DNA from 2 places in the Kineococcus rhizosphaerae genome. Region 1 is predicted to be linked to the other one. Evidence: riboswitches for the same ligand, from Rfam matches in the RefSeq annotation. Region 1 holds a riboswitch; the other holds the start of a gene.
The links. Region 1 has a riboswitch for glycine ahead of gcvT (glycine cleavage system aminomethyltransferase GcvT). Riboswitches for the same ligand answer to the same signal wherever they lie in the genome.

Region 1 (6,620 bases):
ACCGGTTGTCGAGGACGCCGTAGAGCGCGGCGGCCGGGTTGATGCGGACGTCCTTGGCGGCGGCGTGGAACACCAGGGGGCCCAGGTCGCGGACGACGGCGACGGGGTCCATCTGCTGCCAGAACAGGTGGGAGGCGTCGAGCTCCACCCCGACGTTCGTGGCCCCCGCGCGTTCCACCAGTTCCCGCACGCCGGCCGGGTTGAAGACCAGGTTTTGCGGGTGCAGCTCGAGCGCGACCTTGACGTCGAGCTCGCGGGCCAGGGCGTCGATCTCCGTCCAGAACGGCACCGCGACGGACCACTGGTACTCGATGACGTCGAGGTCGCGGGAGTTCCACGCGTTGACGACCCACGTCGGGACCGTGGCGCCCGCCTCGGCGCCGGGCAGGCCGGACATCGTCACGACGCGGTGCTCGCCCAGCCGGTTCGCCAGCCGCAGCGACCGACGGACGTCCTCGGCGTGCTGGTCCCCGATGACCGGGTTCGGGTGCAACGGGTTGCCGTTGCAGTTCAGACCGGCGATGGAGACGCCGGTGCCCTCGAAGATCCCGAGGAAGTCGTCGCGGGCGGTGTCGCTGACGAGGATGTCGTCGAACGTGGGGACGTGCACGGCAGGCAGGAAACCGCCGGTGTTCAGTTCGATGCCGGTCAGGCCGAGGCCGGCGACGACCTCCAGGGCCTCGGGCAGGGGACGGTCGTGCAGGATCGCGTCGTAGACGCCGAGCTTCACGGGGTTCCTCCGGTCCTTCGGGGTGGTCAGTCGACGGGGACGGTCTCGCCCGTGCCGGTGGCGGCCCGGGTGACGGCGTCCAGCACGCGCAGGTTGTGCAGGCCGTGGGACATCGGCGGGACGACGGGCAGTGCGCCGATCGGGGTGCCGACGCCGCCGGCGACCTCGTTGAGGAACGCCCGGCACTGGAAGGTGAAGAAGTCGCTCTGGCCGTGCCCGACGCTCGGGAAGTCCATCGGGACCCCACCGGCCAGGTAGGGGTGCTCGGGGCCGACGAGGACCTGGCGGTACCCGTTGATGGCTCCCGGTGCGGTGCTGTCGGCGATGGTGAACTCGCCCGTGCGGTTCAGGTCGAACGCCCCCGCGCCGTTCTCGGTGAAGATCTCGAAACCCAGCCCGTTGGGCAGGCCGTGCGCGATGCGCGAGACGGAGAAGGTCCCGGTGGCGCCGTTCGCGAACGTCGCGGTGAACGTGGCGAGGTCCTCGTTCTCCACGTCCTCGAACTCCGTCCCGACCTCGGCCAGCGCGTGCCCGACGACCGCGCCGACGGGCTTGGGGCGGCGCGTGGTCACCTGGGAGAACACGGTGCCCCGCACCGACTCCAGCGGGCCGCAGAAGAACTCGCCCAGGTCGACGAGGTGGCTGCCGATGTCGGCCAGCGCGCCCGAGCCGAGACCTCCCTCGTAGCGCCAGCTGATCGGGGCGTCCGGGTTGGCCGCGTAGTCGCACCAGTAGTGGCCGTTGAAGTGGCGGACCTCGCCGAGGTGGCCGTTGAGCACCTGCTCGCGCAAGCCGTTGATCGCGGGGGAGCGGCGGAACGTGAACCCGACGGCGGCGACCTGCTCGGGGTGGGCCGCGGCCGCGGCGACCATCGCCTCGGCGTCGGCCACCGAGGGGGCCAGCGGCTTCTCGCACAGGACGTGCTTGCCGGCGGCCAGCAGCCCCTCGACGATCTCGCGGTGCAGGTGGTTGGCGACGACGACGCTGACGGCGTCGACGTCGTCGGCCTCGGCGACGGCCTGCCAGCTCGTCTCGGCGCGCTCGTAGCCGTAGCGGGCGGCGGCGGCCTCGGCGAAGGGGGCGTGGGCGTCGGCGACCGCGACGAGGCGGACGGGGGGCAGGCCCTCGCCGTACGCGCCGCCGGTCAGGGTGGTGGCGGCGCGGTAGCCGGCGAGGTGGGCGCGGCCGGCCATGCCGGCGCCGATGACGGCGACGCCGAGGGGTCGCGTGCGGGTGGCGGACATCGTCGTGGGCCTCTCAGGGGCGGGGATCAGGGCGGGTACCAGGGCGGGGTGGGCACCGGCGGTGGTGCTCCGAATCGCTTTCAAACCGGTTTGAACGGTCGTCGGTAGAATCGGTTCGAAAGGTCGTCGCTGTCAAGTGCACCCTGGAGGTCCGGTGGCCCGCCCCACGATCAAGGACGTCGCCGCGCGCGCCGGGGTGTCGAAGGGGATGGTCTCGCTCGCCCTGCGGGGGGCGCCCGGCCCGAGCGCGCAGACGGCGGCCCGGGTCCTGCGGGCCGCCGAGGAACTGGGCTACCGCGCCGACCGGGCCGCCAGCTCGCTGGCGCTGCGCCGCTCGCGCCTGCTGGGGGTGGTGCTCGACGTCCGCAACGCCTTCCACGCCGAGCTCGTCGAGGAGCTGCAGTCGGCGGCCGAGGAGGCCGGCTACGAGGTCGTGCTCGCCGCCGTGACGCGCACGCGCGGCGAGCGGGCGGCCGTCGAGACCCTCCTGGACTCGCGGTGCGAGGCGTTGCTGGTGCTCGGCCCGGAGGCGAGCGGGCCGGAGCTGGCGGCCCTCGACGCGCGGGTCCCCGTCGTCGTGCTCGGGCGCCGTTCGCGGCCCGGGCCCGGGCGCGGCCCCGACGTCGTGCGCGCCTCCGACGAGGTCGGGATGCGGCTGGTCGTCGAGCACCTGGCCGGGCTCGGGCACCGCGAGGTGCTGCACGTCAGCGGCGGGGCCGGCGACATCGCGGCCGACCGGCGCGCGGGTCTGGAGCGGGCGGCGGCCGGGGCCGGGCTCGCCGTCCGCACGGTCGACGCCGGTTTCGACGAGGCCTCGGGGGTCGAGGCGGCGCGCCGGGTGCTCGACGGGGGGTGGTCCGGGACGGCGGTCGCGGCCGTCAGCGACCGCGTCGCCCTCGGGTTCCTCGACGTCCTGAACCGCGAGGGGATCGCCGTGCCGGGGCGGGTCTCGGTCACCGGGTACGACGACAGCCCGCTGGCCCGGCTCGGGCACGTGCAGCTCACCTCCGTCAGTCAGGACCCGGCCGAGCAGGCGCGCTCGGCCGTGCGGCTGGCGGTCGAGCGGCTGGAGGGGGAGCCGGGGGGTGAGCCGGGCGCGAACGCCTCGGACGTCGTGCTCGAACCGCGGCTGGTCGTGCGGGGTACCACTGGATTGGTCTTCATGTCAGAATGACAGGACAAACTAGTCCTCAGGAGGATCCGTGCCCCTGCTCCGCTTCGACCTCGTCGCCGGCCGCACCCCCGCCGAGCTGACCGCCCTGCTCGACGCCGCCCACGCCGCCGTCGTCGAGGCCTTCGAGGTGCCCGCCGGCGACCGCTACCAGGTCGTCCACCAGCACCCGCGGGGCGAGCTCGTCGTCCACGACACCGGTCTGGGCATCGAGCGCACCGACGCCGTCGTGCTCCTGCAGGTGACCAGCCGCCCGCGCAGCCGCGAGCAGAAGGAGGCCTTCTACCGCCTGCTGGTGCGCAACCTGGAGGAGGCGGCCGGCACCGCGCCGAGCGACGTCGTCGTCTCCGTCGTCGAGAACTCCGACGCCGACTGGTCCTTCGGGCACGGCCGGGCGCAGTTCCTCACCGGCGAGCTCTGAGCGTGGCCCGCGGGGACGGCCGTGTGTCACGCTGAGGGCCACAACTGCACACACGGCCGCTCCGCCCCGGCGGGAGAGCCCCACCGCGCGCGGTGGGCACCGTAGGAGCAACCACCCCGGAACCTCTCAGGTCCCCGCACCGCCGCAGGCAGGCCGCTCTGGAAAGCAGGACCCCACGGTCCTCACCGACGGGGAAAGCTCCGCGAGGGGTGAAGCTCTCAGGTCCCGCGACAGAGGGGGTCAGCTCGGCCGCAGGTGCGGCCGTGACGAGAGGAGCCCACCCGATGTCGAGCACCCCCAGCCCGCTCGCGGCCGCCCACGCCGCCCTCGGCGCCTCGATGACCGACTTCGCCGGCTGGTCGATGCCGCTGCGCTACGCCTCCGACCTCGCCGAGCACCAGGCCGTGCGCACCACCGCCGGGATCTTCGACCTCTCGCACATGGGCGAGGTCCGCGTCAGCGGCCCCGAGGCCGCCCGCGCCCTCGACCACGCCCTCGTCGGCACGCCGTCCACGATGCCGCTGGGGCGCGCGGCCTACGGCATGGTCGTCGACGCCGACGGCGGCATCCTCGACGACCTCGTGACCTACCGGCTCGGGGAGCAGGAGTTCCTCGTCGTCGCCAACGCCGCCAACGCGGCCGTCGTCGTGGCCGCGCTGACCGAGCGCTGCGCCGGCTTCGACGCCGTCGTCGCCGACGAGACGGCCGGCTGGGCCCTCGTCGCCGTCCAGGGCCCGGCCTCCCTGGCCGTCGTCGGCCCGCTCGTCGACGCCGACCTGGGCGCCCTGGGCTACTACCGCTGCCTGCCGGCCGTCCTGGCCGGGGCCTCGGGCGACGTGGAGGTGCTCCTGGCCCGCACCGGGTACACCGGCGAGGACGGGTTCGAGGTCTTCGTCCCCGTCGCCCACGCCCTCGCCGTCTGGGACGCCCTGCTGGCCGCGACCCGCGAGCACGGGGGCGTCCCCGCGGGCCTGGCCTGCCGCGACACCCTGCGCCTGGAGGCCGGGATGCCGCTGTACGGGCACGAGCTGAGCCGGGACGTCACGCCCTTCGCCGCCGGTCTGGGCCGCGTGGTGAAGCTCGACAAGGAACCCGGCGGCGTGGGGTACGACGCGCTCCGGCGGCTCGCCGGCACCGAGCCCGCGCGGGTCCTCGTGGGGTTGCGGGGCGCCGGGCGCCGGGCGCCGCGCGCGGGGTACGCCGTCGTGCACGACGGGTCCGCCGTCGGGGAGGTGACCAGCGGGGCCCTGTCCCCGACGCTGGGCTTCCCCGTCGCCATGGCCTACGTCCAGCGCGAGCTCTCCGCCCCCGGGACGGCGCTGCACGTCGACGTGCGCGGCACTGCGCTGCCCGTCGAGGTCGTCGCCCTGCCGTTCTACCGCCGGGAGCGCTGAGCCGTGGCCCTGTCCGTCTTCGACATGTTCTCGATCGGCATCGGGCCGTCGAGCTCGCACACCGTCGGTCCCATGCGCGCCGCGCTCGCCTTCGCCGAGGGGCTCGAGCGCGACGGCCTCCTGCCGCGGGTGCGCTCGGTCACGGTCGACCTGCACGGCTCCCTGGGGGCCACCGGCCGCGGGCACGGCAGCGACCGGGCCGTCGTCCTGGGCCTGCTCGGCGAACGTCCCGAACTCGTCGACCCCGACGCCGTCGAGGGGTACCTCGACGAGATCAGGGCGTCGCGGGAACTGCGGGTCCTGCGGCGGCACGCCGTGGGGTTCGACCCCGACGCCGACGTCCGGCTCGTCACGGCCTCGCTGCCCGCCCACCCCAACGGCATGGTGTTCACCGCCCGCGACGGCGACGGGAACGTCCTCGCCCAGCGGACCTCGTACTCCGTCGGCGGGGGTTTCGTGAAGGACGACCCCCTCGACGCCGCCGCCCCCGTCGTGGGGTCCGGGGCGGGGTTGCCGTGGGGTTTCCGGACGGCCGCCGAGCTGCTCGAGCACTGCCGGGAAACCGGTCTGGGCGTCGCGGACCTGGTGCGGCGCAACGAGGAGAGCCTGCGCCCGGCCGAGGAGGTCGACGCCGGCCTGCTGCGGATCTTCGCGGCCATGCGCGCCTGCGTCGACCACGGCCTCGTCACCGACGGCACCCTGCCCGGCGGGCTGGGCGTGCGCCGGCGCGCGCCGCGGCTGCACGCGCAACTGCTGGCCGAGGAGGGGTCGTCGGAGTCCGACGTCCTGCACGCCATGGACTGGGTGAGCCTGTTCGCGCTCGCCGTCAACGAGGAGAACGCCGCCGGCGGCCGGGTCGTGACCGCACCCACCAACGGCGCGGCGGGCATCGTGCCGGCCGTCCTGCACTTCCACCGGCGCTTCGTGCCCGGCGCCGACGACGCGGCGACCGTGCGCTTCCTGCTGGCGGCCGGGGGGATCGGGATCGTCCTGAAGGAGACCGGCTCGATCTCCGGGGCCGAGGTCGGGTGCCAGGGCGAGGTGGGCTCGGCGAGCGCGATGGCGGCCGCCGGGCTGGCCGAGGTCCTCGGGGGGACCCCCGAGCAGGTGGAGAACGCGGCCGAGATCGCCGTGGAGCACCACCTGGGCCTGACGTGCGACCCGGTCGGCGGGCTCGTGCAGATCCCCTGCATCGAGCGGAACGCGGTGGGGGCCACGACGGCGATCCACGCGGCGCGCACGGCGCTGCGCGGCGACGGCAGCCACGTCGTGAGCCTGGACACGGCGATCGCGACGATGCGCCAGACGGGGGCGCACATGCGCTCGGAGTACAAGGAGACGTCGCTGGGCGGGCTGGCGCTGACGGTGGTGGGCCGCCCGGCGGTGGGGGTCAACGTCCCCGAGTGCTGACCCGCGCGTCCCGTTCGACCTCGCGGCAGAACGCGGTGACCGCCCTGCGGGCGGGACGTTCCGCGGTGGGCCGGGCCGAGGCCAGGGACAGCTCCCACACGAGGGTGTCCCCGGCGACGGCCTGCTCCCGAACGCCCCGCGGGACGGGGACCGTGCCGGGGACGAACGCGACACCCAGCCCCGCGGCGACGTACCGGGGGAACGTCGAGACGTCGGGGACCTCGAGGCGGACGCTGCGGCGGGCCCCGGC
Region 2 (6,620 bases), on a different contig from region 1:
TCGTCGTGCCGCTCGGCGGCATCCGCAACCGGCGCAGCAGGATCGGCCGGATGGTGCCGATGAGCAGGGCGGCCACGACGGCCGCCACGAGCACCTGCCCGACGAAACCCAGCCCCGCGGCGTCGGCGAGGGCGCCGGCGAGCGCCCCGCCGGCCAGCATGGCGAAGACGAGGTCGATCGCGGTGATCTCGAGGATCCCCAGGACCAGCGCGGCGGCGATCCAGATGAGCCAGCTGCGGTCCAGCAGCGCGTCCAGGAACTCCATCGTGATCACCCCCTGCGGCGGATCCTACCCACGCCCACCGGCAGGGAGCCGACCGCGACACCGACGAGGACCCCCACGACCGTGCCCGCGGTGTTCATGGCCCAGTCGTCGGTCGTGCAGGAACGGCCCAGGGCGGGCACGGCCGCCTGCACGGCCTCGACCCCCGCCGACAGCGCCGACCCGCCGAGGACGACGAGCACGGGCCGGCGCAGCAGCAGGACGCCGAACACCGCGGCGGGCACGAACAGCGCGACGTTGGCCAGCAGCTCGACGCTGCCGAGGGAGGGCAGCGTGAAGCCGGCCTGGCACCACTGCTCGGCGCGGCGCCCGCGCCCGTCGGGGGCCAGGGTCAGCCCCACGACGGGCAGCAGCGCAGCGGCGAACAGCCACGCCGCCGCCCGGGGGCGACGGCGCACGGCCAGTCCCCAGGGCCGCGCACGCCACGACGAGCAGCAGCAGGGCCACGGGCACGGCCGCGGCGTGCTCGACCAGGAAGGTCGGTAGCGCCCCCACGCCGCGTTCAGTCCTGCCCGTACTCGCTCAGCGGCGGGCAGGAGCAGACGAGGTTGCGGTCCCCGGCGGCGCCGTCGATGCGCCGCACCGGCGGCCAGTACTTCGCCCGCGGGTCCATGCCGTTCGGGTAGACCGCCTCGGTGCGCGAGTACGGGTGGTCCCAGTCCCCCACGAGCGCGGCGGCCGTGTGCGGGGCGTGGCGCAGCGGGGAGTCCTCCACGGCCCAGCGGCCCTCGGCGATCTCGCGCACCTCCGCGGCGATGGCGAGCATCGCGTCGCAGAACCGGTCGAGCTCGGCGAGGTCCTCGCTCTCGGTCGGTTCGACCATGAGGGTCCCCACGACGGGGAACGACATCGTCGGGGCGTGGAACCCGTGGTCGACGAGGCGCTTGGCGACGTCGTCGACCGTGACGCCCGTGGCCTTGGTCATCGGCCGCAGGTCCAGGATGCACTCGTGGGCCACGAGCCCGCCCGGCCCGCGGTACAGGACGGGGAACGCCTCGGACAGCCGGGCCGCGACGTAGTTGGCCGACAGGACGGCCTGGACGGTCGCGGCGCGCAGCCCGTCGGGGCCCATGAGGCGCAGGTAGGCCCACGGGATCGGCAGGATCCCCGCCGAACCGTACGGGGCGGCCGAGACCATCCCCACCCCGCCGGCGTCGGGGGCGGTGGAGGGCAGGAACGGCGCGAGGTGGGAGCGGACCGCGACGGGCCCGACGCCGGGGCCGCCACCGCCGTGCGGGATGCAGAACGTCTTGTGCAGGTTCAGGTGCGAGACGTCGGCGCCGAACTTGCCGGGCCGGGCCAGGCCGACGAGGGCGTTGAGGTTCGCGCCGTCGACGTAGACCTGCCCACCGGCGTCGTGGACGAGCCCGCAGACCTCGCGGATCGACTCCTCGTACACCCCGTGCGTGGAGGGGTAGGTGACCATGAGCGCGGCCAGGTCGTGGGCGTGCTCGGACACCTTGGCGCGCAGGTCGTCCAGGTCGACGTTGCCGGCCTCGTCGCAGGCCACGACGACGACCTTCAGCCCGGCCATGACGGCGCTGGCGGCGTTCGTGCCGTGCGCGGAGCTGGGGATGAGGCAGACCGAGCGCTCCCCGTGGCCCTGGGCCACGTGGTAGGCGCGGATGGCCAGCAGCCCGGCGAACTCCCCCTGCGAACCGGCGTTGGGCTGCAGCGAGACCGCGTCGTAGCCGGTGACCTCGGCGAGCCAGCGCTCGAGGTCGGCGACGAGCTCGGCCGTCCCCGCGAGCTGGTCGGCGGGGGCGTACGGGTGCAGGTCGGCGAACTCGGGCCAGGAGATCGGCTCCAGCTCGGTCGTGGCGTTGAGCTTCATCGTGCACGAGCCCAGCGGGATGGCCCCGCGGTCCAGGGCGTAGTCGGCGTCGGACAGCCGGCGCAGGTAGCGCAGCATCGCCGTCTCGGAGCGGTGCTGCGAGAACACTGGGTGCGTCAGGTACTCCGACGTGCGGCGCAGGGCCGCGGGCAGCGCGGGTTCGGCGCTCACCTCGGCGGGGTCCAGGCCGAACCCGGCCAGGGCCGCCGCGACGTGGGCGTCGGTGGTCGTCTCGTCGACCGTGAGCCCGACGTGGTCGGCGTCGACGAACCGCAGGTTCACCCCGGCGGCCACCGCGGCGTCGACGACGGCGCGCGCCCGGCCCGGGACCCGGGTCAGGACCGTGTCGAAGAAGGCGTCGTGGACGACCTCGACGCCGCCCGCCCGCAGGGTCTGCGCGAGCGCGGCGGCGCGGCGGGCGACCTGGGCCCCGATGGCGCGCAACCCCTCCGGGCCGTGCCAGACGGCGTAGCAGCCGGCCATCACGGCCAGCAGGACCTGGGCGGTGCAGATGTTGGAGGTGGCCTTGTCGCGGCGGATGTGCTGCTCGCGGGTCTGCAGCGCCAGGCGGTAGGCCGGGTTGCCGTCGGCGTCGACGGAGACCCCGACGAGCCGGCCGGGCAGGGACCGCTCCAGGCCCTTGCGCACGGCCATGTACGCCGCGTGCGGACCACCGGCGCCCATCGGGACGCCGAAGCGCTGGCTGGAGCCCACGGCGACGTCGGCGCCGAACTCGCCCGGTGCGACGAGCTGGGTCAGCGCGAGCAGGTCGGCGGCGGCCACGGCGACGGCCCCGCGGGCGTGGGCGTCGGCCACGACGGGCGCGAGGTCGCGGACCTTGCCCGAAGCGCCCGGGTACTGCACGAGCAGGCCGAAGACCGCGTCCAGACCGGCCAGCGGCTCGGGGGCGTCGAGGTCGACGACGGCCAGCTCCAGCCCCAGCGGCAGCGCACGGGTGCGCAGGACCGCGAGGGTCTGCGGCAGGACGTCGGCGTCGACGGCGAAGACGGCACCGGCGGGGGCCTTGGACGTCCGGCGCGCCAGCGTCATGGCCTCGGCGGCGGCGGTGCCCTCGTCGAGCAGGGAGGCGTTGGCGATCGCCAGGCCCGTCAGGTCGGTGACCGCGGTCTGGAAGTTCAGCAGGGCCTCCAGCCGCCCCTGGGAGATCTCCGGCTGGTACGGCGTGTACGCCGTGTACCAGGCCGGGTCCTCCAGGACGTTGCGGCGCACCACGGCCGGGGTGCGGGTGCCGACGTACCCGAGACCGATCATCGAGGGGACCACGCGGTTCTTCGCGGCCAGCGCGCGCAGCGCGGCCGTCACCGACGTCTCGTCGAGCGCCTCGGGCAGGTCGAGCACGCCGTCGCGGATCCCCGCGGGCACGGCCCGGTCCACGAGGTCGTCGAGGGAGTCCAGGCCCACGACGGACAGCATCCGGGCCACGGCCGCGGCGTCCGGGCCGATGTGGCGGGCGCTGAACGGCAGGGCCGCCGGTTCGGGGGTGAACTCGGGCAGTTCGGTGGCGGGGACGGACGGCGAGGACATCGGCTCTCCGGAGGTCGTGGACTGGGTGGACCTCCCCGTCTGTCACCCACCCGCGGGTGAGCTCCAGAGCGGCCAACCCCACGTGGTCCTTCCGCCTGAGAGGTTCCGGGGATGTTGCCCCTTCGGCGCCCCGATCGGTCAGGATCGGGATCTCTCCCACACGAGGTGAACGGCCAGCCTCCACTCTACGGGTTCGGCGCGCCGCTATGGTCTGCGCCGTGATCAGCCTCGCCGTCTGCAGCGCCAAGGGCGGGGTGGGCAAGACCTCCGTCGTCCTCGGGCTCGCCTCGGCCGCCCTCCACCGCGGCACCAGCGCCCTCGTCGTCGACCTGGACCCCCAGGCGGACGCCACGTCCGGCCTGGACGTGACGGCCCAGCGGGCCCACGACGTGGCCGCGGTCCTGTCGGCCCCCAAGCGCAGGGTCGCCGAGGAGGCCGTCGCGCCCAGCGGCTGGGTCGACGACCACCCCGGTCTGCTCGACGTGCTGACGGGCTCGGACGCCTCGGCCGGCCTGGACACCCCCGACGCGGACGAGGAGACGCTGAAGTCGTTGCGGCGCGCGCTGAAGAAGCTCGACGACCACGCGCTGGCCCTGCTCGACACCCCGCCCTCGCTCAACGGCCTGACGCGCTCGGCGTGGCGGGCGGCCGACGCCGTCCTCGTCGTCTCCGACGCCAGCCGGTTCTCCGTCGCCGCCGTGGACCGCACGGTGCGGGAGGTGCGCGCCCTGCGGCAGGCCCCCCGGATCGTCGGCATCCAGGTCAACCGCTTCACCCCGCGCTCGGGCGAGCAGAGGTTCCGGTACGAGGAGCTGCGGGCGCTGTTCGGCGACCTCGTCCTGGAGCCCCTGCCCGACCGGGTGTCGGTGCCGCAGTCGCAGGGCGCCGGCGTCCCCCTGCACGCGCTGAGGACCCGGACGGCCAGAACGCTTGCGGGGCAGTTCGACAGCATCCTGGACCGGGTGCTCGCCCCCGCGTGAGGGAACCGTTCCGGGGTGCGGTACGTCCAAGGTGCGGGATGATCCGCGAGCGTCTACCGTCCTGAGACGGCGTGCGCCCGGGGAACACCCCCGTTGGTGCCGCCCCCGCTCTGCCCGCGCACGCTGCGGGTCCTAGGAGGTCCTGTGACGTCGTCCAACACCCCCCTCGAAGCCGGCCAGCCCACCTCCCGCGCGCCACGCCTCGTGCGCCCCGCCCGACCGGCCGGTGCCGTCCCCGCGCCCGTGCGCCTGCCGGCCACCGACCCCGAGTCCGACCGCATCACCGGCCTCGTCCAGCGCCTGCGGGCGCAGTGGACCCGCTCGGGCGCGGACATCGCCACCCGCCTGCGCCCCGGCGTCGACGACGCCCGCCTGGACGCCGTGGAACGCCAGCTGGGCCTGCTCCTGCCCCGCGGGGCGCGTGCCTGGTGGCGGGCGATCGACGGGGTCGACCCCGTCCGCACCGCCTACCGCACCAGCGCCCCCAGCGTCGGCCCCGGCGGCTGGGTCCCGCTGACCCTCGAGGAGGCCCTGCGACGGGCCAGCGGGCAGGGCCCCGGACTCGCCGCCCCGCCGGCGCTGCTGCCCCTGTTCGCCCGCGACGAGGAGCTGATCGCCGTCCGGCTCGGCAGCAGCCGGGCCGTCGCCGAGCAGATCGTGCTGGCCGACGACGGGGAGGGCTACCAGCACTCCTGGCGCGTCGGGCTCGACGAACTGCTCGGCGCCTGGGCGGACTCGCTGCTGGCCGCGGTGATCTGGCTGCCCGACGCCCACGACTGGGTGAGCGACCCCTTCGCCATGCAGGCCCTCCCCCGCCGCGAGTTGGTGGAATAGGAGCTGGTCCAGGCGGCGACGTTCGCGCCGGACGCTCAGAACGACGAACGGCCCTTGGGATCCGCCAGGATCCAGGGGCCGCTCGTCGTTCTGAGCGTCCGGCGCGAACACGTGGAGCCGCCCGGACCAGCGACCAGAAGGTTCAGCCCGCTTCGCGGGCGGCGCGGCGGCGGGACAGCTCGTCGGCCAGGACCATCGGGTCCTGCCCCTCCTGGGGCTGCTCGCGGTCGGCGGGGCGTTCGCTGGGCAGCGAGGCGAGCTCACCCTCGACCTCGCGCCACACGCGGCCGACGGCGATGCCGAAGACGCCCTGACCGCCCTGGACGAGATCTATGACCTCGTCGGCCGAGGTGCACTCGTAGACGCTGGCCCCGTCGGACATGAGGGTGATCTGCGCGAGGTCCTCGACACCGCGTTCGCGCAGGTGGGTCACGGCCGAGCGGATCTGGTGCAGCGAGACGCCGGTGTCCAGGAGCCGCTTGACGACCTTCAGGACCAGGATGTCGCGGAAGCCGTAGAGCCGCTGCGACCCCGATCCGGAGGCACTGCGCACGCTGGGCTCGACCAGGCCGGTGCGGGCCCAGTAGTCGAGCTGGCGGTAGGTGATCCCGGCGGCCTTGCACGCGGTCTGCCCGCGGTAGCCGACCTCGTCGTCGAGGTCCGGCAGGTCCTCGGCGAACAACAGACCCTGCGCACGCGCGGGTCGGGACACCTTCCGCGACCCTGCGACTGTGTCGCCACTGCTCACGCCGGCCTCCTCGTCATCGCCACCCGACGGGAGTTCGACCGGGAGCGTCCTGCACACTGACCGTAGAAGAGCACCCCCGGAGCGTCAACGAGGCGCGCGGCGCGGCGTGCGCCGTGACCCGTTCGTGACCCGGACGGCCCTGTTCGCCTCGTCCTACTGCTCTCCCGCCCCGGACTCGAAGTCCTCGGGCGAGATGTGGTCGAGGAACTCGCGGAACTTCTCGACCTCGTCCTCGTCCTCGTCGGGGACCGGGACGCCGCCCGAGTCCAGGACGCCTTCGGCGCTGACGATCGGGCACCCGACCCGCAGGGCGAGCGCGATGGCGTCCGACGTGCGCGAGCTGACCGTCAGGCCCCCGTCGAAGGCGAGTTCGGCGTAGTAGACGTTGTCCTTGAC

Region 2: another riboswitch for glycine. It lies ahead of gcvP (aminomethyl-transferring glycine dehydrogenase); the one in region 1 lies ahead of gcvT (glycine cleavage system aminomethyltransferase GcvT).

Annotation. Positions count from the first base shown of each region.
Region 1 covers NZ_PVZF01000003.1:18,892-25,511, reverse strand. The annotation lists gene CLV37_RS07205 (sugar phosphate isomerase/epimerase family protein) at 1-730, opposite strand, end outside; gene CLV37_RS07200 (Gfo/Idh/MocA family protein) at 757-1,974, opposite strand; gene CLV37_RS07195 (LacI family DNA-binding transcriptional regulator) at 2,129-3,148, shown strand; gene CLV37_RS07190 (tautomerase family protein) at 3,177-3,566, shown strand; glycine riboswitch at 3,634-3,711, shown strand; glycine riboswitch at 3,720-3,810, shown strand; gene gcvT (glycine cleavage system aminomethyltransferase GcvT) at 3,851-4,960, shown strand; gene CLV37_RS07180 (L-serine ammonia-lyase) at 4,964-6,370, shown strand; gene CLV37_RS07175 (LysR family transcriptional regulator) at 6,351-6,620, opposite strand, start outside.
Region 2 covers NZ_PVZF01000001.1:62,024-68,643, reverse strand. The annotation lists gene CLV37_RS00340 (NfeD family protein) at 1-265, opposite strand, end outside; gene CLV37_RS00335 (VanZ family protein) at 271-681, opposite strand; gene gcvP (aminomethyl-transferring glycine dehydrogenase) at 786-3,662, opposite strand; glycine riboswitch at 3,736-3,831, opposite strand; gene CLV37_RS00325 (ParA family protein) at 3,881-4,642, shown strand; gene CLV37_RS00320 (SMI1/KNR4 family protein) at 4,787-5,476, shown strand; gene CLV37_RS00315 (MerR family transcriptional regulator) at 5,619-6,224, opposite strand; gene CLV37_RS00310 (bifunctional nuclease family protein) at 6,378-6,620, opposite strand, start outside.